Regions from separate parts of the Salipiger sp. ABF4_146 genome, predicted to be linked through region 1. Evidence: riboswitches for the same ligand, from Rfam matches in the RefSeq annotation. Region 1 holds a riboswitch; each other region holds the start of a gene.

Region 1 (7,893 bases):
AAGGCTATTTCGACACCGCGCTCTTCGAGCGCAGCGGCAACAGGCTTGCGCTGACTCTGACCGGCCGCGCCTATGCAGGCAAGATGACCCGGCTGTTGGACGCGTTCGACGAGTCGACACGCGCAGTGCGGGAGGCGGGGCATCGCCCCTTCCGTGTGCTCTCGACCCCGGGGTTCGCCGCGCGCTGGCTCGTCCCCCGGCTCGACCGTCTGAGCTTTGGCGACCGTGTGCGGCTGCGGGTGTCCGACGGCGCCCCCTCCCTCGACTTTGCCTCGAACGACGCCGATCTTGTGATCCAATGGGCGGATGATCCGGTGTCGGGCGTGGTGACGCTACCGCTGATGCAATCGGGGCGCTACCCGGTGATCAGCCCGGAACTGCGCGACCGTGAAGGCGTGAGCGAACCCGCCGACCTTGCCCGGCTGACGCTGATGCATGACGAAACGATGGATGCATGGGGCAGTTGGTTCGAGGCCGCCGGACTTTCGCCGCCGGTGTTTCCCCGTGGCCCCACCTTCCCCAATTGCGAGCTCGCCACCACCGCCGCCGAACGTGGCCAAGGGGTTGCGCTGGCCTATGATGCGGTGGTGCAGGGCACTTTGCGCGAAGGCCGGTTGGTGCGCCTCTTCGACACCGTGGTGATGCCCTTCGTGATCTACTCGGTGGCCTTCCCCGAGGCCCGTGGCGACGATCCGATGATCCGCGAATTTTCCGACTGGATCCACGCCGAGGTTGATCGCGAGGGGTTTGCGCCGCAGGCGCACAGCCCAGAACGCGCAGGATACTGAAGGCCGCCCCGCCGCGCGCACCGCCCGGGCCGCGACATCTGGCCGCTGATTTCACAGCCCTTGACCGTTTGTGATTGTTGCGCGGCGGGGGGCAAGTCGCTATTCGGTGGCTGCTTCGGTTCCGGGCGGCCTGCCGCTCGGTGAATAGGGAATGCGGTGCGGGCCACGGCCCAACTCCGCGACTGCCCCCGCAACTGTAGGCGGAGAGCGAGGCCGGACCATGTCACTGCTCCTTTCGGGGGCGGGAAGACCCGGCGAAGCTGTGACCCGCAAGTCAGGAGACCTGCCGAAGCCGATCACCCAGTCCCGGTGCGGGGAGCGCCGCGGGCAACGGACCTTCCGTAGAGGTGGCATCACGCTAACCGTCTGCGGAGGGACGAGTCCCTTCCCGCGACATATAAAGAACGGAAAAGGGACCATGAAGCGACCCACCCTATTCGGCCTGCGCGCCGCCACTGCCCTTACGGCAGTCAGCCTCTCCGGCGCGGCCTTCGCGCAGGATGGCTATGATCTTGGCACCATCACGCTGAGCGCCAACCGCGGCGAAAGCACCGAACTCGAGCGCAGCGGCGCGACGGTGGAGGTGATCACCAAGCAGGACCTCGACCAGACCGGCGAGACCCGCGTCGCCGACTACCTCGCCAGCCTGCCGGGGATCAGCGTCACCACCAACGGCGGTATCGGCACCAACACCGCGCTGCGCATTCGTGGCGCCAGCGGCCAGTACATCGGCGTCTACATTGACGGGATCAACGTCAACGACCCTTCGGGCACGCAGATGGAGTATGACTTCGGCGCGCTGACCACCACCGACATCAGCCGCATCGAGGTGCTGAAGGGCTCGCAATCGGCGCTTTACGGCTCCGAGGCGATCGCCGGGGTGATCAACATCACCACCGCGCGCCCGACCGAGCCGGGCCTGAGCCAGAACATCGCCGCCGAATACGGCAGCTACAACACCCGCAAGCTGAGCTACAACCTCGGCTATCTGGGCGAGCGCGGCAGCTTTGCCACCACCCTGAGCCGGGTTGAAACCGACGGGTTCTCTGCCGCCGACGAGAACGACGGCAACGACGAGGCGGACGGGCACGAATCCACCCGCCTCAGCTTCGCGGGGGATTACGCGCTGACCGACACGGTCACACTGGGCGCTTCGGGCTTCTGGCAGGAAACCGAAACCGAGTATGACGAAAGCTACCCGGTGCTTGCCGATGGCACACATGACGAGTTCACGGAAAGCGACCAATACGGCTTGCGCGGGTTTGCCCGCGTCGACGCAGGCGCGCTCAGCCATGAATTTTCGGCGCAGTACTTCGAGAATGACCGGTCGAGCTGGGGCGATGGCATTGAGTACCCGTTCTTCGGGCAGCGCTGGACGCTGGGCTACCAAGGTCAGGCAGAATTGTCGGCCACGACGCTCACCTTCGGCGCCGACGCCACGCGTGAGAGCTATGAGAACGAGGCGGACGACGGCGATCAGGACACCTACGGCATCTGGGGCCAGGCCAACTGGCACCTGTCGGAGCAGCTCGAGCTGGTGACCGCCCTGCGCCATGACGACCATTCCGACTTCGGCGGCAAGACCACCGGCCGCGTCTCGCTGGCCTATCTGCCCAGCGACGATGTGACCCTGCGCGCCAGCGTCGGCACCGGCTTCCGCGCGCCGTCGCTTTACGAGCGCTACAACGGCTACGCGGGCAACCCCGACCTCGAAGCGGAAACCTCGCTCAGCTACGAGCTTGGCGCCGAGAAGCGCTTCGAGAGTGGCAAGATCGCCGCCACGCTGTTCCGGACCGAGATCACCGACCTGATCGACTACAACTACGACACCTACGCCTACTCTCAGGTCGACGGGACAAGCTGGATGCAGGGGCTTGAGCTTTCGGCGGGCACGCAAATCACCGATCGGTTTGGCCTCGCCGCGGCCTACACGTGGACGGACAGCGAAGACGCCGGAACCGGTGATCGGATGACCCGCGTCCCACTGCATGATCTGGCGCTGACGCTGGATGCCGAGTTCACCGACGCGTTCCGCGGCGCGCTGCGCGTGCGCCATGTGGCCGGGGTCGAAGACACCAACGCCTCGCTGCCCGACTACACCGTCGCCGACATGAACCTGCGCTACGCGCTGAGCGGCAGCGCCGAACTCTATCTGCGGGTCGAGAACCTCTTCGACGAGCAGTATCAGACGGTGACCGGCTACGGCACGTCCGACCGCGCCGCCTACTTCGGCGTCCGGGGCAGCTTCTGATGTTGCGGCGCGCGCTGGTTTGCCTGAGCCTTGCCACCGCCCCGCTTGCGGGCGCGGCGGAGGAGGCGACGGGCACAGCACCGGCGCGCGTCGTGTCGATGAACCTCTGCACGGATCAACTGGCAATGCTGCTTGCTGGGCCGGGGCAACTCGTGTCGGTTTCCCATCTCGCGCAAGACCCACACAGTTCCGCCATGGCCGAGCAAGCGCGCGGCTATCCCGCCAACCACGGGCAGGCCGAGCAAATCTGGCTGCTGAGCCCCGATCTGGTGCTCTCGGGCAGTTTCACCGCACAGGCGGCGGTACAAATGCTGCGCCGTCTGGGCACCGAGGTGCTGACGCTGCCCCCCGCCTATTCACTCGACGACGTGCCCGATCGCATCCGCAGCGTCGGCAAGGCGCTGGGGCGCGAGCCGCAGGCCGAGGCGCTGATCGCCGAGTTCGAGGCACGGCTGACGGCACTGCGCGACGAGACCACACAGCACCCTTCGGCAGCGCTCTATTACGCCAATGGCTACACCACCGGGGACAACACGCTCGCCGGGGAGATCCTGCTAGCCGCCGGGTTCGACAATATCGCCGGTCCCGGCGGCGGCGGTCACCTGCCGCTCGAGGCGCTGGCCATGGCGGACCCCGACGCACTGATCACCGCCCGGCCCTACCCCGGCGCTTCGCGGTCCGAGGAAATCCTTGAACACCCGGTGCTGCGGCAAATCCGCGAGGCACGCGCCGGGCACACGATGACCGGCAGTGACTGGATCTGCGGCACCCCGCACGTGCTACGGGCGATCAACGACCTGAGCGACTTCCGCAAGGAGATCAAATGATCCGCGCCCTCGCGCTCCTTCTGCCGCTGGTGCTGGCCCTCGCGGGGATCTCCCTGTCGCTCGGCCCGGCCGAGGCGACCCTGCCCGACAGCCTACGCGCGCTTGTCGCCGGGGGCGATGGCCCGCTGCCGATGGTGATGCGCGAAATCCGTCTGCCGCGCATGCTGCTGGCGCTGATGATCGGTGGCTCGCTGGGGCTGGCGGGCGCAGCGCTGCAGGGCTATCTGCGCAATCCGCTGGCCGAACCGGGATTGCTGGGCATCTCCGCCAGCGCCGCGCTCGGCGCCGTTCTGGCGATCCAGACCGGGCTATCCGCCGCCTTCGCCCTCGCCCTGCCGCTGAGCGCATTGGCGGCGGCGGTGGTCGCCGTGCTGATCCTGCTGGTGCTGGCGGGGCGCCGCGGCGAGACGCTGACGCTGATCCTCGCCGGGATCGCGCTTTCGGCGGTGGCGGGCGCACTGACGCAGCTGGTGCTGAACCTGTCGCCCAACCCCTTTGCCGCCAGCGAGATCGTGTTCTGGATGATGGGCTCGCTGGCCGACCGCTCGATGCTGCACGTCTGGCTGGCGCTGCCGTTCATGGTGGTGGGCGCGCTGCTGCTGGCAGGCGTCGGACGGGGGCTGGACGCGCTGACCTTGGGCGAGGACGCCGCCGCCTCCATGGGGGTTAACCTGCAGCGGCTGCGGCTGCGCGTGGTGCTGGGCACCGCCTGCGTGGTGGGCGCGGGCACCGCGGTGGCCGGAGCGATCGGCTTTGTCGGGCTTGTCGTGCCGCATTTGCTGCGCGGCGCGGTCGGCGGTCGGCCCGGACCGCTGCTCTGGGTCTCGGCGGCGGGCGGCGCGGCGATGCTGCTGGCTGCCGATATCGCTGTGCGGCTGGTCGCCCCCGAGCGGGACCTGAAGCTCGGCGTGCTGACCGCGCTGGTCGGTGCCCCCTTCTTCCTGCATCTCGTCTGGCGCAGCCGCGGAGAGCGCGCATGACCCTGCTCAGCCTCTCCGACCTGTCAGTCACCCTGCGCAACCGCCCGGTCTTTTCGGGCCTCTCGCTGGACATTGCCGAACGCGAGGTGGTCGGCCTTATCGGCCCGAACGGCGCGGGCAAGACCAGCCTCATGCGCGCCGCGCTCGGGCTGATCCCGGCGCAGGGCCACAGCTCGCTGGCCGCCCTTACCCCGGAGCAACGCGCCAAGGCCGCCGCATGGATGCCGCAGGCGCGCGAAATCGCGTGGCCGGTAAAGGTCGAAGACCTCGTGGCGCTGGGGCGCCTGCCGCATGGCGACCGCGCGACCGCGCCGGTCGAGGCGGCGATTGCCAAGATGGGGCTCGGCCCGCTGCGCAAGCGCCGCGCCACCAACCTCTCGGGCGGCGAACAGGCGCGCGCGCTGATCGCCCGTGCGCTGGCGCAGGAGACGCCGCTGCTGATGGCCGACGAGCCCAACGCCGGGCTCGATCCGGCGCATCAGATCGCCACGATGGAAGTGTTCCGCGATCTCGCCGCGGAAGGCCGCGGCGTGCTGCTATCTCTGCATGACATTGGCTTGGCCGCGCGGCACTGCACACGGCTGGTGCTGCTGGCCGAGGGCGGACTGCTGGCCGACGGCAGGCCCGAAGACGTGCTGACCGACGACCTTCTGGCGCGCGGCTTCGGCATCACCGCCTATCACGCGCAAACCCCCGACGGGCCGGTGTTCCAGCCGATGGGCCGGGCGCGCTAAGCAAAATCAGCCGGTCAACAGGATCGCCAGCAACGTCCACGAGGCAACTTCCGACAACAGCTGCGCCGCGCCCAGCACGTCGCCGGTGATCCCGCCCAAGCGCCGCCGCGCGAGCGCGCCAAGCGCCAGCGCCACGAAGCCGCATGTCGCGGCCAACACGATCCCGGCAGCACCGCAAACCAGCACGACGATCAGCGCCGCGCCGATCACGGCCACCCGTCCCGCGCGGCTGCGCCCTGCCGCGAGGTGGCCCATGCCATCCACGCGCGCCGGAGGCAGAGTTTCCTGCAAGACCACCATCGCGCCGCGGCTGAGCGCCCCGATCGCCGCAAAGACCTCAGGCCCCGCGGCGTGCCCCAGATCGGCCAGCGCAGCCCCCCAAAGTCCGGCGGCAAGGATCAACGCTATAACACCGTAGCTGCCGATGCGGCTGTCGCGCATGATTTCCAGAGCATGGGCGCGGTCGCGCCCGCCGCCGATGCCATCGGCGAAATCCGCCAGCCCGTCCACATGCAGCGCGCCGGTCACCAGCACAGTGATCGTCAGGCACAAAAGCGCGGCCAGCAGACCCGAGGCGCCAGCGGCCAACGCGCCGGCGAATACCGCCCAGCCAATCAGGCCGATCAAAGCGCCCACCAAAGGAAACGCCCAGCGGGCATCCCGCAGCGACGGCGCGGTCCCGGTCAGGCGCCCCGCGGGCAGACGCGTCAGCAGCATCAGCGCCACCTGCACCTCGCGCCGCCGCTCGCGCAGGCCGCTCATCCGCCCGCGACTCCGGCCTCGGCAAAGGTCGCCATGCCGTTGTGGCATTCCAACGCCGCGCGCAGCACCCCAAGCGCCAGCGCCGCGCCCGAGCCTTCGCCAAGCGCCATGTCGAGCGCCAGCACAGGCGATTTCCCCATCGCCTCAAGCAGCCGCGCATGCCCCGGCTCGCGGCTGACATGGCCAACCAGGCAATGATCCAGCAGCGTCGGATCGGCCTTGTAGAGCGGCGCCGTCGCCGCCGTGCAGATGAACCCGTCAAGGAGCACCGGAATGCGCTGCGCCCGCGCCTCCAGAACCGCGCCGCAGATCGCGGCCTGCTCACGCCCGCCCAGAGCCGCCAGCAGGCCCGCGCCGGTCACATCCGCATGACGCGCGCAGGCTCGGCGCACAGCGTCCGCCTTGCGCGCCAGCCCGGCCGTATCCGAGCCCGTGCCCCGCCCGATCCAACTCTCGACATCGCCGCCGAAGCTGGCACAGGCCAGGGCCGCGGCAATGGTCGAATTGCCGATGCCCATCTCGCCAAGGACCAGCACCTGCGCCCCGGCAGGCACCGCATCGGCGCCGCGGCGCATCTCGGCCAGCGTCTCTGCCTCGGTCATCGCGGCGCTTTCGGTGATGTCGGCGGTGGGCCGGTCGAGATCGCAGGCGATGACCGCCAGTTCGGCGCCCGACGCGCGGCACAATTGGTTGATCGCCGCACCGCCAGCCTCGAAATTGGCCACCATCTGCGCCGTGACCTCCTGCGGGAACGGGTTCACCCCCTGCGCGCAGACGCCGTGGTTTCCGGCAAAGACCAAGGCCTGCGCGTGGTTGATTTCGGGGCGCGGCGTGCCTTGCCAGCCGGCCATGAACACCGCCAAATCCTCCAGACGCCCCAGCGAGCCCGGCGGCTTGGTCAGGCTCATCTGCCGCGTGCGCGCGGCCTGCGCCGCGGCCTCATCGGCTACGGGCAGCGTTTCGCCAAGCCCGGCCACTGCGGCCAGCGAGGTCACCTCAGAAAGAATGCTCATTCGGTTTCACCTTCATTGGATACCCGGCCACCGCCAGCCAGACCTCGTCGCAGGCCGTGGCGACAGCCTGATTCATCCATCCCGCCGCGTCGCGGAACTCCCGCGCGAGGCGGTTCTCCGGCACGATCCCCGCGCCCACCTCATTGGTGACGAAAATCACCGGCGCGCGCTGCCGCGCAATTGCAGTGACCAGCGCCTGCGTCTCGTCGCGCCAGTCGGCCTCTTCGAGCAGCAAGTTGGTCAGCCACAGCGTCAGGCAATCAACCAGCCGGGGCCGCCCGCCGTCGCCGTCATCGCTGGCGTCAAGCGCGTCACACAGGTCGCGCGGCGCGTGCAGCGTCTGCCACGCGGCCCCGCGCCGGGCCCGGTGTTCGGCGATCCGCGCTTCCATCTCCGCATCGCCCTCGTAAATCCTTGCGGTGGCGATATAGATGGCCTGCCCGCACGCCGACAGCGCCTTGCGTTCCGCAAGGGTCGATTTGCCAGAGCGGGCCCCGCCGGTAATGAGGATCGACCTTTTCATCACCGCATGGGAAAC
Region 2 (7,893 bases), on a different contig from region 1:
CAGCCCGATGGCGCGGCTTTCGTCGTTGCCGCGGCGGATCGAGGGTACGCTGTCGATGGCCGACATTTCCGACACGGCGGTCAGCGCACGGATCGCGGTCTCGATCGAGGTGCCGAAGTCCGGGCCATCCATGGTCTTGGCAATGTTCATCGAGCCAAGGTTGCACGAGATGTCGGTGCCCAGCTTGGAGTAGCTCAGGTCGTCGTTGAACTCCGACGCCTCGGCCACCTGCAGGATCTCCGAGCACAGGTTCGACATGGTGATGCGCCCGTCCACCGGGTTCATCTCGTTCACCGTGTCCTCGAACATGATGTAGGGGTAGCCGCTCTCGAACTGGATCTCGGCCAGCGTCTGGAAGAAGGCGCGGGCGTTGATCTTGGTCTTGCGGATGCGCTTGTCCTCGACCATCTCCTCGTATTTCTCGGTGACCGAGATTTCCGAGAAGGGCACGCCATAGACCTTCTGCACGTCATGCGGCGAGAACAGGTACATCGGCTCGTTGCGCTTGGCCAGTTCGAAGGTCACGTCGGGGATCACCACGCCAAGGCTGAGGGTCTTGATGCGGATCTTCTCGTCGGCGTTCTCGCGCTTGGTGTCGAGGAAGCGCAGAATGTCGGGGTGGTGCGCATTCAGGTACACCGCGCCAGCGCCCTGACGCGCGCCCAGCTGGTTGGCGTAGCTGAAGCTGTCTTCGAGCAGCTTCATCACCGGGATAACGCCCGAGGACTGGTTTTCGATGCCCTTGATCGGTGCGCCGGCCTCGCGGATGTTGGTCAGCATCAGCGCGACGCCGCCGCCGCGCTTCGACAGTTGCAGCGACGAGTTGATCGCGCGGCCGATGCTCTCCATGTTGTCTTCGATGCGCAGCAGGAAGCAGGAGATCAGCTCGCCCCGGCTCTTCTTGCCCGCGTTGAGGAAGGTCGGCGTGGCGGGCTGGAAGCGGCCCGACAGGATCTCTTCCATGAAGGACATCGCCAGCCCCTCGTCGCCGCGCGCCAGCGCCAGTGCCACCATCACCACGCGGTCCTCGTAGCGTTCGAGGAAGCGTTTCCCGTCGCGGGTCTTCAGCGTGTAGGAGGTGTAATACTTGAACGCACCAAGGAAGGTCGGGAAGCGGAATTTCTTGGCAAAGGCGGCATCCCAGATCTTCTGCAGGAAGCTCTGGTCGTATTGCGCCAGCACCTCGGCCTCGTAGTAGCCCTCGTCGACGAGGTAGCCAAGCTTCTCGGTCAGCGAGTGAAAGAACACCGTGTTCTGGTTCACGTGCTGCAGGAAGTACTGCCGTGCGGCCATGCGGTCCGCCTCAAAGCGGATGTTGCCGGCCTCGTCATAGAGGTTCAGCATCGCGTTGAGCGCGTGGTAGTCCAGCGTCTCGTTCAGGCGGTCAAGCATGGGGTCCCCCAGAAAGCGTCGAGCCCGTCGTTGACGCGGGCGAAATCCTTGGTCGTGCCCGCCAGCTCGAAGGAATAGAGCAGGGGGACATTGCATTTTTGCGCGATGACGCGGCCCGCAAGGGCGAAGGTCTCACCGAAGTTGCGGTTGCCGCCGGCGATCACGCCGCGCAGCAGCGCGCGGCGGGCCGGATCGTTGAGAAAGCGGATCACCTGTTTCGGCACCGCGCCTCGGCCTTCGCCGTCGGCGTAGGTCGGGCAGACCAGCACGAAGGGGTCCAGCGTGTCGGGCGTTGTCTCTTTCGGCGACACCGGAATGCGCGCAGCCACCCGGCCAAGGCCAGAGATGAAGCGCGCGGTGTTGCCGCTGGCAGACGAGAAATAGACGAGCCCGGACATGGCCGATCCCTCCGGGCGATCAGGAGGCGATGCGTGCGATCAGGTCGGGGCGGAAGCCCGACCAGTGGTCCTCGCCCGAGGTGACCACGGGTGCCTGACGGTAGCCCAGTTCGGTGACGCGGGCCATCGCCTCGGCATCCTCGGTGAGGTCGATCACGTTGTAATCGATGCCCTTGGCGTCCAGCGCGCGGGTGGTTGCGGTGCACTGCACGCAGGCGGGTTTCGAGTAGACGGTGATCATGCTCTTGCGTCCTCAGCTGTGAAGGTGGGGTCGCGCCGCCGCTCAGGCCCCGTGCCTGCCGCCGTCCGATCACGCCCCGAACCCTCCGTTCGTGGTCAATTCATTCCAGCTTCCGGCAGGTCTCCTGGCTTTGCGGGTCGTGGTTCCGGCCGCGCCTTCCCGGGACATCCCAGTGGCTCTCAGGGCCTTCACTCGCCGCTTACAGTTGCGGGGGCAGCACCGGAATCAGACCGGTTTCCCTCTTAGCGCCGCGCCGGGCCATCACCCGACTCGATGAACCGAAAGCAACTATATCTAGATCAGTTTGCCATGAGCCCGTCAACATACAGTTAGGGTTCAGCCGACGGGAAAACCCAAGATGATGTGCAATGCGGCAGTTGCACCACGCGTCGGCGCGGGTGCAAAAATTCTGCGCAGTGGGTCGATCTCTCCTTAAGAGCACATTCGTCCGACAACCGCCAGACACCCGGATCCGAGCCCGCCCTTGCAGCAATGCAGCCTTGGATCAGCATGTTGCGGCGTGCCCGGTTCTAAGACGCATTGGCACAGAAATCGCGCCCGGCAGGAGGGCTTGGAATGACGACAGAACAGGCCTCCGGCACCGCCATGCACAGACGTCAGGGCAGGCTTGCAGCCTTAGCGATTGTGAGCAAATGGAACGGTTAGTACATAGTGCTCACAGACGCGGAAACGCGCTACGGGATTTCCCGGGGTTTACTCCTCCTCCCTAAAGCCCCGGAAATCGGCGGCGACCCTTCTCCTCCTCCCTTGGGTCGCCGCCACTCCCCGTAACTTCCCATCCCAAGACTCTCTGACGCGCTCACTGGCATCTCCCCGCCAGACCGCCCATGCTGGCGCACAACAAGTTTTCCGCGTTCAAGGAGTCCCCCATGCCCCATATCGTTCTTGTCGCGACCGGAGGCACCATTGCCTCGTTTGCCCAGACCGAAGGCGGGCCGGTAACCGCAGGGCTCACCGGCGACGCGCTGCTGCAGAAGCTTCATGCGCCGCTTCCGGGGATCGAGGTCACCGTCGACAACCTTCCGGCTGCGGGAAGCAACGCGCTGACGCTTGCGACGGTCCACGCTTTTTGTCGGCACATCGACGCCCGCCTTGCCGAGCCCGGCGTGGACGGCGTGGTGGTCACCCATGGCACCGACACGATGGAGGAGAGCGCCTTTCTCGCTCGGCTGCTGGTGACCTCCGACAAGCCCGTGGTCTTCACCGGCGCGCAGCGCCACGCAGGCCAGCCCGACACCGACGGGCCGCGCAACATGCGTGACGCAATACTCACTGCCGCCGCGCCCGAGATGACCGGCATCGGCGCGGTGATCGTCTTCGAAGGCGACATCCATGGCGCGCGCTACGTCAGCAAGGTGCACAGCTCGCGCGTCGATACCTTCCGCTCGAACGGCCACGGCAAGCTTGGCGAGATCGACGAGGGGGAGGTGCATCTCTACTCGCGCCCGGCGCATCCGCGCCTCATCATCGACACGCCCTCACTCGATCCCGACGTCGAACTGGTGGCGCTGGGACTGGGCAGTACGCCGCGTTACCTTGAATGGGCGGGCGCCAATGGGGCCAGCGGCGCGGTGATCGAAGCCTTCGGCCGCGGCAATGCCCCCGCAGGCTTCGCCGAGGCGACGCGCAAGCTGGTCGCGGCGGGCCTTACGGTGATCCTCGCCACGCGCTGCCCCGAGGGACGCACCCGCGCCATCTACGGCTCCGACAGCGGTGGCGTGACCATGTGCGACGCTGGCGCGATCCTTGCCGGCGATCTGAGCGCTGCAAAGGCCCGGTTGCTGCTTGCCGCGCTGCTGCCAACCCTGCCCGAAGGCGCGGCGCGCACGGCCGCCGTCGCCGAGGCGATCGCAAAGGTCTGACCTGCTCGCCCGCGCGATTTTCCGCGCGGGCACGGGCATTTCCGCGGCGAATGCCTATCTCTTGCCATGGCAAGAACGAGCAGGACCCGCAGATGACCCAGTTTCCCGACCGGATCGGACCGATCCTCTATTTCCGCGCGGCGCTGCCCGACAGCCTACGCGTCGCGGCGCTGGTCGTGCGCCCCGAGGGCGAGACGCCGGGCGGGATCGACGTCGCGGGCCACGAAGTCGCGCCGCAACGTCTGGCGCAGACCGAGGGTCGGGCGGTCTGGCGCTACGATCTCACCCTGCCGCATGACGCGCCGCACTATACCTTTGAAGGCATGCGGCGCCGCGTGCAGACCGATCTGTCGGGCGACATGCGCATCGCTTTCGTCTCCTGCAACGGCGAAGAGCACGGCGATCTGGGGCGCGACGCAGGCGAGCGCAACGTGATGTGGCAGCGCCTGCTCGGCCAGCACCGCGACGCGCCCTATGCGCTGATGCTGATGGGCGGCGATCAAATCTATGCTGACGAAGCGACCGATGGTAACCCGCTCAGCGACGCATGGCCCGACGAGATCCCCGAAACCCCCACGCCCTCTGACTTGGCGGACCTCGAGCGCCACCTGCGCGCCCGCTTTTTCGAACGTTATCTGAGCGTATTCTCGGCGCCGGGCTTTGCCGAGGTCTCTGCCGAAGTGCCCGCGCTCTGCGTCTGGGACGACCATGACATCTGCGACGGCTGGGGCTCGCTGCGTCGCGAGGCGACCCATTCGGCGGTCGGGCAGCTGCTGTTTCGCATCGCGCGCGAGAGCTATATGCTGTTCCAGCACGCCGCCCGCGAAGAGGATGTGCCGCATCTTTTCCTGGACCCAACAGGCAACAGCCTGTCGTGGCGCCACGAGGTGCCGGGGCTGACGCTCTTCGGCCCCGACCTGCGCTCCGAGCGCGGACGGCGGCAGGTCATGGGCGCACCGGGCTGGCAGGCGGTCACACAGACCGAAGGCGGCGCGCATACATTCCTTGTCTCTTCGGTCCCGCTGCTGGGTCCGCGGCTGTCGCTCATCGAAGGGCTGATGATGGCGATCCCCAAAATGCAGAAATACGAGGACGACCTGCGCGACCAGTGGCAAAGCCGCGCGCATCGCGAAGAGTGGCGCCGGATGCTTTCCGAGGTTCTGCGCATGCGCCGCGCAGGGCCGGTCACGGTGCTGTCGGGCGAAATCCATCTCGCAACGCGCGCCGAGATGGGGGCAGGGGAGGAGATGATCCACCAGCTTGTCGCCTCGGGCATTTCGCACCGGGCGCCGCCGCGCGCCTATGCCCGCGGGCTCGGAGCGCTGGCCGGGCTGGGCGAGGCCCCCTTGCCCGAGCACCCCATTCGCATCCGCCCGTTGCCGGGCCAGAGCGCGCGCTACGCGGCGGAACGCAACTACCTCCGGCTGGAGCGCCGCGCCGGGCAATGGCGCGCGATCTGGGAGCTCGAGCAAAGCGGGCCGACACCGCCCATGGCACTTTGATCCGGCCCGCCGGACCGCCCCGGCGCGGGCAGAATGCCGCGCGCAGCGCTTATGCTTGGCCGCGTGACAGAACTGCGCAGGCGCCGCTTCGGGCCGCAAGAATCACCTGACCCACGCCCCCCGTCCCGTTAGACTGCCGATGCAGGAGGGAAGACGGCGCCGCACAGGGCGATGGACCTGCAAGCCGATGGGACCAAGCAGAGCGCGCCAGCGCGCCCGGCCTTCGTCCCACGCAAGGATGAGCATCCGATGGGAGAAGAGACATGGACGGAAACGACATCAACACCGCAGGCAAGTGCCCGGTGATGCATGGCGGCCTGACCGAACGCGGCCAGTCGGTCACCAGTTGGTGGCCCAAAAGCCTCAACCTCGACATCCTCAGTCAGCACGACCTCAAGACCAACCCGATGGGGCCCGATTTCGACTATCGCGAGGAGCTGAAGTCGCTCGACGTCGAGGCGCTCAAGGACGATATGCGCGCGCTGATGAAGGACAGTCAGGCGTGGTGGCCCGCCGACTGGGGCAGCTACGTCGGCATGTTCGCCCGCGTCGCATGGCACGCGGCGGGATCCTATCGCCTCGCCGATGGGCGCGGGGGCGGCGGCACCGGCAACCAGCGCTTTGCCCCGCTGAACTCTTGGCCCGATAACGTCAACACCGACAAGGGCCGCCGCCTTCTCTGGCCGCTCAAGAAGAAATACGGCAACAAGGTCAGCTGGGCTGACCTGATGATCCTCTCGGGCACCATCGCCTATGAGGTCGCAGGCCTGAAGACCTTTGGGTTTGCCTTCGGGCGCGAAGACATCTGGCACCCCGAGAAGGATGTCTACTGGGGCGCCGAGAAGGAATGGCTGGCCGCCTCCGACAACCGCTATGACGATGTCTCCAACCCCGCCACGATGGAAAACCCGCTGGCCGCCGTGCAGATGGGCCTCATCTACGTGAACCCCGAGGGCGTCAACGGTCAGCCCGACCCGCAAAAGACCGCCGAGCAGGTGCGCGAGACCTTCAAGCGCATGGCGATGAACGATGAAGAGACCGCCGCGCTCACCGCCGGCGGCCACACCATCGGCAAGTGCCACGGCAACGGGCTGGCCGAGAACCTCAGCGCCGATCCCGAGGCGGCCGAGCCCGAGTATCAGGGCATTGGCTGGATGAACACCAAGGGCCGCAGCGTCGGGCGCGATCAGGTCGTCTCGGGCATCGAGGGCGCCTGGACGAAGAACCCCACGCAATGGGACATGGGCTGGTTCGACATGCTCTTTGGCCACGAGTGGGAACTGAAAAAGTCTCCCGCCGGTGCGTGGCAGTGGATGCCGGTGGACATCGCAGAAGCCGACATGCCCGCCGACGTCGAGGACCCGTCGATCAAGACCATGCCGATCATGACCGATGCCGACATGGCGATGAAGGTCGACCCGGCCTACAACGCGATCTGCCAGAAGTTCATGGCCGACCCGGCGTATTTCGCCGACACTTTCGCCCGCGCGTGGTTCAAGCTTACGCACCGCGACATGGGCCCCAAGGCGCGCTATTTTGGCCCCGATGTGCCGTCGGAAGATCTGATCTGGCAAGACCCTGTCCCCGCGGGGACAACCGATTACGACGTCGCCGCGGTGAAGGCCAAGATCGCACAAACCGGCCTCGGCAACGCCGAGATGATCGCCACCGCATGGGACAGCGCCCGAACCTATCGCGGCTCTGACATGCGCGGCGGCGCCAATGGCGCGCGCATTCGCCTCGCGCCGCAGAAGGACTGGGCCGGCAACGAGCCGGACCGGCTCGCCAAAGTGCTGGCGGCGCTCGAGCCCATCGCCGCCGAGACCGGCGCCTCGCTCGCCGATGTGATCGTGCTGGCGGGCAATCTTGGGGTCGAGCAGGCCGCCAAGGCCGCGGGCGTCGATTGCGATCTGCCGTTCGCGCCGGGCCGCGGCGATGCCAGCGACGAGATGACCGACGCCGAAAGCTTCGATCCGCTCGAGCCGCTGGCCGACGGCTTCCGCAACTGGCTCAAGCAGGACTACGCGGTTTCGGCCGAAGAGCTGATGCTCGACCGCGCGCAACTGATGGGGCTGACCGCGCCGCAGATGGTGGCGCTTTTCGGCGGCATGCGGGCGATGGGGACCAATCACGGCGGCACCGCGCATGGCGTGTTCACCGACCGTCCCGGCGCGCTGAGCAACGACGTGCTGGTCAATCTGGTCGACATGGCCAATGTCTGGGAGCCGGTGGAGGACGGGCTCTACGAGATCCGCGACCGGCAGAGCGGCGCGGTGAAATGGACCGCCACCCGCATGGATCTGGTGTTCGGCTCGAACTCGATCCTACGCGCCTACGCCGAGGTCTACGCGCAGGACGACAATGCCGACAAGTTCGTGGCGGATTTCGCTGCGGCCTGGACGCAGGTGATGAATGCCGATCGCTTCGACCTGAAGTAACCCCCAGGTAAGATAAAGAAAGGCCCGCAGCCCATTGGC
Region 3 (7,893 bases), on a different contig from region 1:
CTACATCGCGCAAAGCGTCATCGGCGGCGTCACATGGACGGGTCTGCCGGGCGTGCTGCGGGCGCGGGACCTGCCGCTCGACCAGATCGGTCTGGTCTCGGCCATCGTGCTGCCTTGGGCGCTGAAGTTCCTCTGGGCGCCGTGGATCGAACGCTACCGCCTGCCCGCGCGCGGGCGCGACCGCTCGACGGTGATCGTGCTGGCCGGCGCGGCGGTGGTGATCTCGGTGCTGCTGCTCATGGGTCTGATGGGACCGGTGCCGCTGCTACCCGTGCTTGCGGTGCTGATGATTGCCGCCTTCGCGACGGCGACGGTGGATATCGCCTGCGACGGCTACGCCGTGGACGCGCTGAAGCACACCCCCTACGGCTGGGGCAACGCCGCGCAGGTCGGCGGCGCCTACATCGGTGCGGCCATCGGCGGCGGTGCCTTCCTTGTTCTGGTCGACCGCTTTGGCTGGACCGCCGGGACATGGACCATGGCGGCGGTGATCGCGCTGCTGTGCGTGCCCTTCGCGCGTGTCGCCCGGCGCGGCGAAAGCCGCGAGCGCCCGCATCTGCCAAGCCTGCGCGCGGCGCTGGCCCGGCGCGAGGTGCGGCGGGGTCTGCTTGTTGCGGCGCTTTATGTGATGGCCCAGAAGACGGCGATGGGGATGTTCGGACCGTTCTTCATCGATGCCGGGTACGATCTGGCGCAACTGGGCATTCTGGCCGGGCTGGGCAGCGTCAGCTTGGGCTGTGCGGGCGCGGTGCTTGGCGGCGCTGTCGTGCGCCGCTTCGGGGCGCGGCACGTGCTGATCGCCGCCGTGCTGCTGCAGACCGCGATCCTCGCGGTGGTGGCATTGTCAGCTGACAATATTTGGCTGCCCGCACCAATGGTCGCGCCGGGCGCCATGGTGGCCAGCAGCGCCGTCATGGCCTTTGGATTCGTGGCGCTTTATGGCCAGTTCATGCGGTGGTCCGACCCGCGTCAGGGCGGCGTCGATTTCACCCTGTTCCAATGCATGGACGCGGGAGTGAGCATGCTGGCTGGCATGGGCGCCGGGGCCTTGGCCGAGCATCTTGGCTATGCGGCGTTCTTCGGCATCGCCTGCGCCCTGTCGCTGGCCATGTTGCCGGCGCTCTGGGGCGCGACGGCCCGCTCCGCCAAGGCGGCGCGGGGCTGACATGGACCGCCGGGGGCGATCTGCCGAAGCGCAGCCGCCCCCGGCGGTGAAGCCCGGTCATGTTTTTCATGAGAAGAATGGGCCCGCGCCCCGATTGACCGCGCCGCCGCCAACCCGCAAAACTCTTGGCGATTTCAGGTGCCGCAGAACGCTGCGGAGAATAGGGAATCCGGTGCGAGCCAATCCTCTTGGCAAGGCCCAAGTCCGGAACTGCCCCCGCAACTGTAAGCGGTGAGCCTGCCCGAGATGCCACTGGCGCCCTGCGCCGGGAAGGCCGGAGCCGGCGCTGATCCGCAAGTCAGGAGACCTGCCTGAAACGCTCACCTGTTCCGATCGCGGGGTGCGTATCGGGCGCGGTCTTTTCCGTAACGGTGACATTCCGCGCGCCCTGCTGTCCGCAAGGCGTATCCACTAGCAGGCACGCGGGCCACAGCCCGGTGCCGAACCGAAAGGCATGTCATGACGGCTCATGATCCCAAACTCACCGCCCGCCGCGCCCCCTTCCGCGCTGACCATGTCGGCTCGCTGCTGCGCCCCGATCCGGTGCGAAAGATGCGCGAGGCGGGCGTGCACGGCAAAGACCTGACCTATGTCGAGGACATGGCGGTGCGAGACCTCGTGGCGCTGCAGAAAGAGGCCGGCCTGCACGTCTTTACCGACGGCGAGGTGCGCCGCGCCTTCTGGCACTATGACTTCATGGGGATGCTCGACGGGCTCGACATGAAGCCGTCGCACAAGAGCCTGCCGTTCAAGTCCGAGCACAAGACCCCGCCGATCGCGCCGCATCTGACCGGGCCTCTGGATTTCCCCGACGACCATCCGATGCTGCGGCACTTCACATTCGTGAAGGACCTCGTGACGCCGCAGGACGGCATTGCCAAGATCTCGATCCCCGGTCCCTCGGCCTGCCATTTCCGGCTGGAGCCGGAGAACATCGCGCATGCGCCCTACCGCGATCCCGACCTGCTGTTCCACGACATCGCGCAGACCTACCGCAAGGCGGTGCAGGCGTTCTACGACGCGGGGTGCCGCTATCTGCAGCTTGACGACATCTTCTTTGCCTATCTCGGCGATCCCAAGCAGCGCGCGCAGCGCCGCGACATGGGGCAGGATCCGGACGCTCTGGTCAGCAAATACGCATGGATGCTGGAAGAGGCGATCAAGGACCGGCCCGCCGATATGATCATCGGCATGCACATGTGCCGCGGCAACTTCCGCTCGTCGCATGTGGCCGAGGGCGGTTATGACTTTGCCGCCGATGCGATCTTCAACCAGACCTCGGTGGACGTTTATTTCATGGAATACGACACCGAGCGCGCGGGCGGGCTTGAACCGCTGCGGCTGCTGCCGAAGGGCGACAAGCGGGTCATGGCGGGCTTCATCACCACCAAGACGCCGGGGCTGGAGAGCCTCGACTGGCTGCGGGCCAAGTTTGACGAGGCCGCGCGCTACGTCGACATGGATCAACTCGGTATCGCGCCGCAATGCGGCTTTGCCTCGACCGAGCACGGCAATGCCGTCACGCTGAGCGATCAGCAGCGCAAGCTCGAACTGGTGGTGAAGACCGCAGAGGCGATCTGGAACGACGCCTGAGCCGCCCTGCCCTACGGGTCCAGACCCGATATCTTTGCCCGCGCCGCATTGGCCATGTAGTCGACGAAGAGCCTGATTCTCGGGTCCTGCAGCTTGCGGTGCGGGAACAGGCATCCGAAGGTCGAGGGCATCGGCGGCGTTTGGGGCAGCACTTCGACCAGCGCGCCGCTTTTCAGGTGGCGCGCCACTTCCAGCCGCGGACGGTTGGCAATGCCCTGCCCCTCCAGCGCCCATGCGGTCAGCACGTCGCCGTCATCGGCATCGAACCGGCCAGCCACTTCCAGCCGCCGCAGCCCGGTCTCTGTCTGCAGTTGCCAGAAGTACTCGGGCGAACGGGGGTAGCGCAGCAGCAGGCAGTTATGACGCCCGCCCAGCAAATCTTCGGGCGTTTCCGGGGTGCCGCGCGCCTTTAGATAGCTGGGCGCGGCGCAGAGCACGCGTGGGCAGTCGTAGATTTGCCGCAGCTTGAAATTGGAATCCCGCGCCACACCGAGGAAGAAGGCCACATCCAGCCGCTCGGCCATCAGGTCGACCTGACGGTCCGACAGCCGCATCTGCACCTGCACCTCGGGGTAGGCCTCGGTGAAGGCGGGCACCAGCGGCGCGACGATCCGGCGCCCGATACCCAAGGGCGCCGTCACCCGCAGCGCCCCGCGCGGGGTTTCCGAGAAGTTGGCCACCACCGCCTCGGCCTCCTCCACCGAGGCAAGCACGGATTTCGCCTGATCGTAGAACACCCGCCCCACCTCGGTCGGGCTGATCGAGCGGGTGGTGCGGTTGAACAGCCGCACACCCAGGCGGCTTTCCAGTTCCTTGATCCGCTTGCTGGCCACCGCCGGGGTCAGGCGCAGGTCACGCCCGCCCGAGGTGATGCTGCCCAGTTCAACGACCCGGACAAACACCCGCAGGCTTTCGATATATTGCATTGGCCCTCTCCTTCGGCGCCCGGGATACTACGCTGCCTGCCGGAGTATTATAAACAATCTGTATAAAGTCCTTGGCGAAACCACGCGTATTCAGAACGAATACCTTCCGCTAGCGTCGCCTCCAATCACCCAGCCACATGCTCAGCCACGGAGGGATGCATGACGCACCGAAGCGAGATCCGCTTTCTGCTCAACGGACGGGCCGTGAGCCTGTCTCAGGTTCCGGCGACGCAAACGCTGCTCGACTTCCTGCGGCTGGATCGTCGCCTGACCGGCACCAAGGAAGGCTGCGCCGAGGGCGATTGCGGGGCCTGCACCGTGCTTGTCGGTCGCCTGCATGACGGTGCGCTGCGCTACGAGACGGTGAACGCCTGCATCCGCTTCACCGCCTCGCTCGATGGGTGCCATGTGGTGACCATCGAGCATCTTTCCGGCCCGGACAGCGCGCTACACCCGGTGCAGCGGGCGATGGTCGAGCATCACGGCGCGCAATGCGGCTTTTGCACGCCGGGCATCGTGATGTCGCTCTATGCGCTGTGGATGCAGACCCCGCAGCCGACCGAGACGCAGGTCGAGACCGCGCTGCAGGGCAACCTCTGCCGCTGCACCGGCTACGCGCCGATCATCCGCGCCGCCGTGGCGGTGAGCGAACATGGCACGCCAGAGGCGGATCATCTGATCGCAGTGCGCGATCGCGTGACGGAGGATCTGAGCGCCCTGCAAGATGGCCGCCGGGTCGAGATCGGCCCCGAGGACAACCGCGCCATTCTGCCCGCCGATCTGGATGATTTCGCCGACGTCTATGCCGCGCATCCGCAGGCGACGGTGATCGCGGGCTCCACCGATGTCGGCCTTTGGGTGACCAAGTTCCTGCGCCCGATCTCTCCCGCCATCTTCATCGCGCATCTGCCGGAGCTGAAGACGGTCGAGGTCACGCCGGAGGCGATCACCCTCGGTGCCGGGGTCAGCTATTCCGAACTCCAGCCGCTGATCGCCGGACACCTGCCGCATCTGAGCGACTACTGGGACCGCATCGCGGGCTGGCAGGTGCGCAACATGGGCACGATCGGCGGCAATATCGCCAATGGCTCGCCGATCGGTGACACGCCCCCGGTGCTGATCGCGCTTGGCGCCGAGGTGACGCTGCGCCGGGGTGCGGAACGGCGCAGCCTGCCGCTGGAAGACTTCTTCATCGACTACGGCAAGCAGGACCGCAAGCCCGGCGAATTCGTCGAGAGCATCCGTGTGCCGCTGCCCGCAGCCCACACCCGCTGCGCCGCCTACAAGATCTCCAAGCGACGGGACGAGGACATCTCTGCCGTCGCCGCCGGGTTCAGCGTCACCGTCGAGGGCGGTGTGATCCAGAGCGCTCGCATCGCGCTTGGCGGCATGGCCGCCACGCCGAAACGCGCCGGAAAAGCCGAGGCCGCGCTGCGGGGCCAGCCGTGGAGCGAGGCCAGCTTTGCCGCCGCCGCCCACGCCATGGGTGAGGAGTTCGCGCCGCTCAGCGACTGGCGGGCCAGCGCCGACTACCGGATGCGCGTGGCGCAGAACCTGCTGCGGCGGTTCTTTCTCGAACAGGACGGCGCGCCCGTCCGCCTGAGCGCCTGAGCGCCTGAGGGAGAAGAGACATGAAACACCAGCCCAACATCCGCGGCGCGGTCCACGAGGACCGCCAGCACGACAGCGCGATCAAGCATGTGCGTGGCCTTGCCGACTACACCGATGACATTGCCGAACCGGCGGGCACGCTGCACGCCTATCTGGGTGTCTCCGCTGTGGCCCACGCCACGCTGAAAGACATCGACCTCCGCGCCGTGCGCGCCGCGCCGGGCGTCGTCGATGTGCTCACCGCCGCTGATATCCCCGGCCACAACGACATCAGCCCCACCGGGCGCGGCGACGAGCCGGTCTTTCCCACGGAGAAAATCGAGTTCCACGGCCAGCCCCTGTTCGCGGTGATCGCCGAGACCCGCGACGCCGCCCGCCGCGCCGCCGCGCTGGCCGAGGTCGACGCCGAGGTTCTGCCCCACGCGCTGGCTCCGATCACGGCGCAGGCGGCGGGCTATCCCGATGTCACCGATCCGCTGAAGCTGGAGCGCGGAGAGGTCGACACCGCGATGACCGCCGCGCCGCACCGGCTGCAGGGGCGGCTCTCGGTCGGCGGGCAGGATCACATGTATCTTGAAGGGCAGATCGCCTTCGCCCTGCCGGGCGAGGATGACGACGTGATCGTGCATTGCTCGACCCAACACCCGAGCGAGGCGCAGCACATGGTGGCGCATGTCTTGGGCGTGCCCTCGAACGCCGTGGTGGTCAACGTGCGGCGCATGGGCGGCGGCTTTGGCGGCAAGGAAAGCCAGATGAACCTTTTCGCCGTGGTCGCCGCGATGGCCGCCAAGCGGCTGAACCGCCCGGTGAAAATTCGCCCCGACCGAGATCAGGACATGACGGCGACGGGCAAGCGCCACGACTTCGTCATCGACTACGACGTGGCGTTCGACGGCGCGGGCCGCATTCGCGCGGTGGACGGCAACTTTGCTGCGCGCTGCGGCTGGTCGTCGGATCTGTCGGGGCCAGTCACCGACCGCGCGCTGTTCCACGCCGACAACGCCTATTTCTACCCGCATGTGCGGCTGCAAAGCCGCCCGATGAAAACCAACACCGTCTCGAACACCGCCTTTCGCGGCTTTGGCGGGCCGCAGGGCGTGGTCGCCGCCGAGCGGATGATCGAAGAGATCGCCTATGCGCTCGGCAAGGACCCGCTGGAGGTGCGCAAGGCGAACTTCTACGGCGACACCCATGATGGGCGGAACCTGACGCCCTACCATCAGCAGGTCACCGACAACATCATCGGCCGCGTGGTCTCGGAACTGGAAGAAAGCTGCGACTACCAGCAGCGCCGCCGTGACATTCTGGCGTTCAACGCGCAGGGCGGCGTGCTGCGCAAGGGCATCGCGCTGACCCCGGTGAAGTTCGGCATCTCCTTCACCGCCACGCATTACAATCAGGCCGGCGCGCTGATCCACGTCTATTCCGACGGCTCGATCCACCTCAACCACGGCGGCACCGAGATGGGTCAGGGGCTCAACACCAAGGTAGCGCAGGTGGTGGCCGACGCGTTTCAGGTGGATTTCGAGCGCATCAAGATCACCCGCACCACCACCGAGAAAGTGCCCAACACCTCCGCCACCGCGGCCTCGTCAGGCTCGGACCTCAATGGCATGGCGGCGCTGGATGCCGCCGACCAGATCAAGGCGCGGCTGGTCGAGTTTGCCGCCGGGCACTGGGGCGTCGCGCCCGAAGAGGTGCGCTTCGTGCCGGGGCATCTGCAGGTGGGCGCGCAGCTTCTGCCGTGGGAGCAGGTCATCAAGGCGGCCTACATGGCGCGCGTGCATCTTTCGGCGGCGGGCTTCTACAAGACGCCCGACATCCACTGGGACCGCGCCGCGGGCAAAGGGCGACCCTTCTACTACTACGCCTATGGCGCGTCCTGCTCGGAGGTCACCATCGACACGCTAACCGGTGAGTACCGGGTGGAGCGCACCGATATCCTGCATGACGTCGGGCGCTCGCTGAACCCGGTGCTCGACCGCGGGCAGGTCGAGGGTGCCTTCGTGCAGGGCATGGGCTGGCTGACCACCGAAGAGCTGTGGTGGGACGACAAGGGCGCGCTGCGAACCCATGCGCCCTCGACCTACAAGATCCCGCTCGCCTCGGACCGGCCGCGCGTCTTCAACGTGAACCTCGCCGAATGGTCGCAGAACCGCGAGCGCACCATCAAGCGCAGCAAGGCGGTGGGAGAGCCGCCCTTCATGCTGGGCATCTCGGTCTTCGAGGCGCTGTCGATGGCCGTCGCCAGCGTCGCGGACTACCGCGAATGCCCGCGCCTCGACGCCCCCGCCACGCCTGAGCGCGTGCTGATGGCGGTCGAGCGGCTGGCGGGACGGTCATGAGTGCGCTCGACGCCTTTCTGGCTGCGCCCGGCCCGCTCGCGCGGGTGCGGCTGAGCCGGGTGCGCGGCTCGTCGCCACGCGAGGCAGGATGCGAGATGTATGTCAGCGAGACCTCCCGCCAAGGCACCATCGGCGGCGGCCAGCTTGAACACCGCGCCATCGCCGCGGCGCGGGCGCTGCTGGCGCGCGGCGATCTGGCGGAAACGCTGGACGTGCCGCTCGGTCCCGAGATCGGGCAATGCTGCGGCGGGCG

What was found. Region 1 has a riboswitch for cobalamin ahead of ACXAJT_RS24425 (TonB-dependent receptor plug domain-containing protein). Riboswitches for the same ligand answer to the same signal wherever they lie in the genome.
Region 2: it holds a riboswitch for cobalamin, as region 1 does, so the genes downstream of both, nrdH (glutaredoxin-like protein NrdH) here and ACXAJT_RS24425 (TonB-dependent receptor plug domain-containing protein) in region 1, are expected to answer to the same signal.
Region 3: it holds a riboswitch for cobalamin, as region 1 does, so the genes downstream of both, ACXAJT_RS10440 (5-methyltetrahydropteroyltriglutamate--homocysteine S-methyltransferase) here and ACXAJT_RS24425 (TonB-dependent receptor plug domain-containing protein) in region 1, are expected to answer to the same signal.

The regions. Positions count from the first base shown of each region.
Region 1 is NZ_JBSWYX010000027.1:34,113-42,005, forward strand. It holds gene ACXAJT_RS24420 (LysR substrate-binding domain-containing protein) at 1-788, shown strand, start outside; cobalamin riboswitch at 888-1,093, shown strand; gene ACXAJT_RS24425 (TonB-dependent receptor plug domain-containing protein) at 1,207-3,039, shown strand; gene ACXAJT_RS24430 (ABC transporter substrate-binding protein) at 3,039-3,866, shown strand; gene ACXAJT_RS24435 (FecCD family ABC transporter permease) at 3,863-4,846, shown strand; gene ACXAJT_RS24440 (ABC transporter ATP-binding protein) at 4,843-5,580, shown strand; gene cobS (adenosylcobinamide-GDP ribazoletransferase) at 5,587-6,342, opposite strand; gene cobT (nicotinate-nucleotide--dimethylbenzimidazole phosphoribosyltransferase) at 6,339-7,355, opposite strand; gene cobU (bifunctional adenosylcobinamide kinase/adenosylcobinamide-phosphate guanylyltransferase) at 7,339-7,878, opposite strand.
Region 2 is NZ_JBSWYX010000008.1:1,993-9,885, reverse strand. It holds gene nrdE (class 1b ribonucleoside-diphosphate reductase subunit alpha) at 1-1,392, opposite strand, end outside; gene nrdI (class Ib ribonucleoside-diphosphate reductase assembly flavoprotein NrdI) at 1,377-1,790, opposite strand; gene nrdH (glutaredoxin-like protein NrdH) at 1,810-2,031, opposite strand; cobalamin riboswitch at 2,129-2,329, opposite strand; gene ACXAJT_RS12780 (asparaginase) at 2,922-3,914, shown strand; gene ACXAJT_RS12775 (alkaline phosphatase D family protein) at 4,007-5,416, shown strand; gene katG (catalase/peroxidase HPI) at 5,680-7,854, shown strand.
Region 3 is NZ_JBSWYX010000006.1:90,381-98,273, reverse strand. It holds gene ACXAJT_RS10445 (MFS transporter) at 1-1,165, shown strand, start outside; cobalamin riboswitch at 1,285-1,494, shown strand; gene ACXAJT_RS10440 (5-methyltetrahydropteroyltriglutamate--homocysteine S-methyltransferase) at 1,625-2,758, shown strand; gene ACXAJT_RS10435 (LysR family transcriptional regulator) at 2,770-3,684, opposite strand; gene xdhA (xanthine dehydrogenase small subunit) at 3,844-5,295, shown strand; gene xdhB (xanthine dehydrogenase molybdopterin binding subunit) at 5,316-7,640, shown strand; gene xdhC (xanthine dehydrogenase accessory protein XdhC) at 7,637-7,893, shown strand, end outside.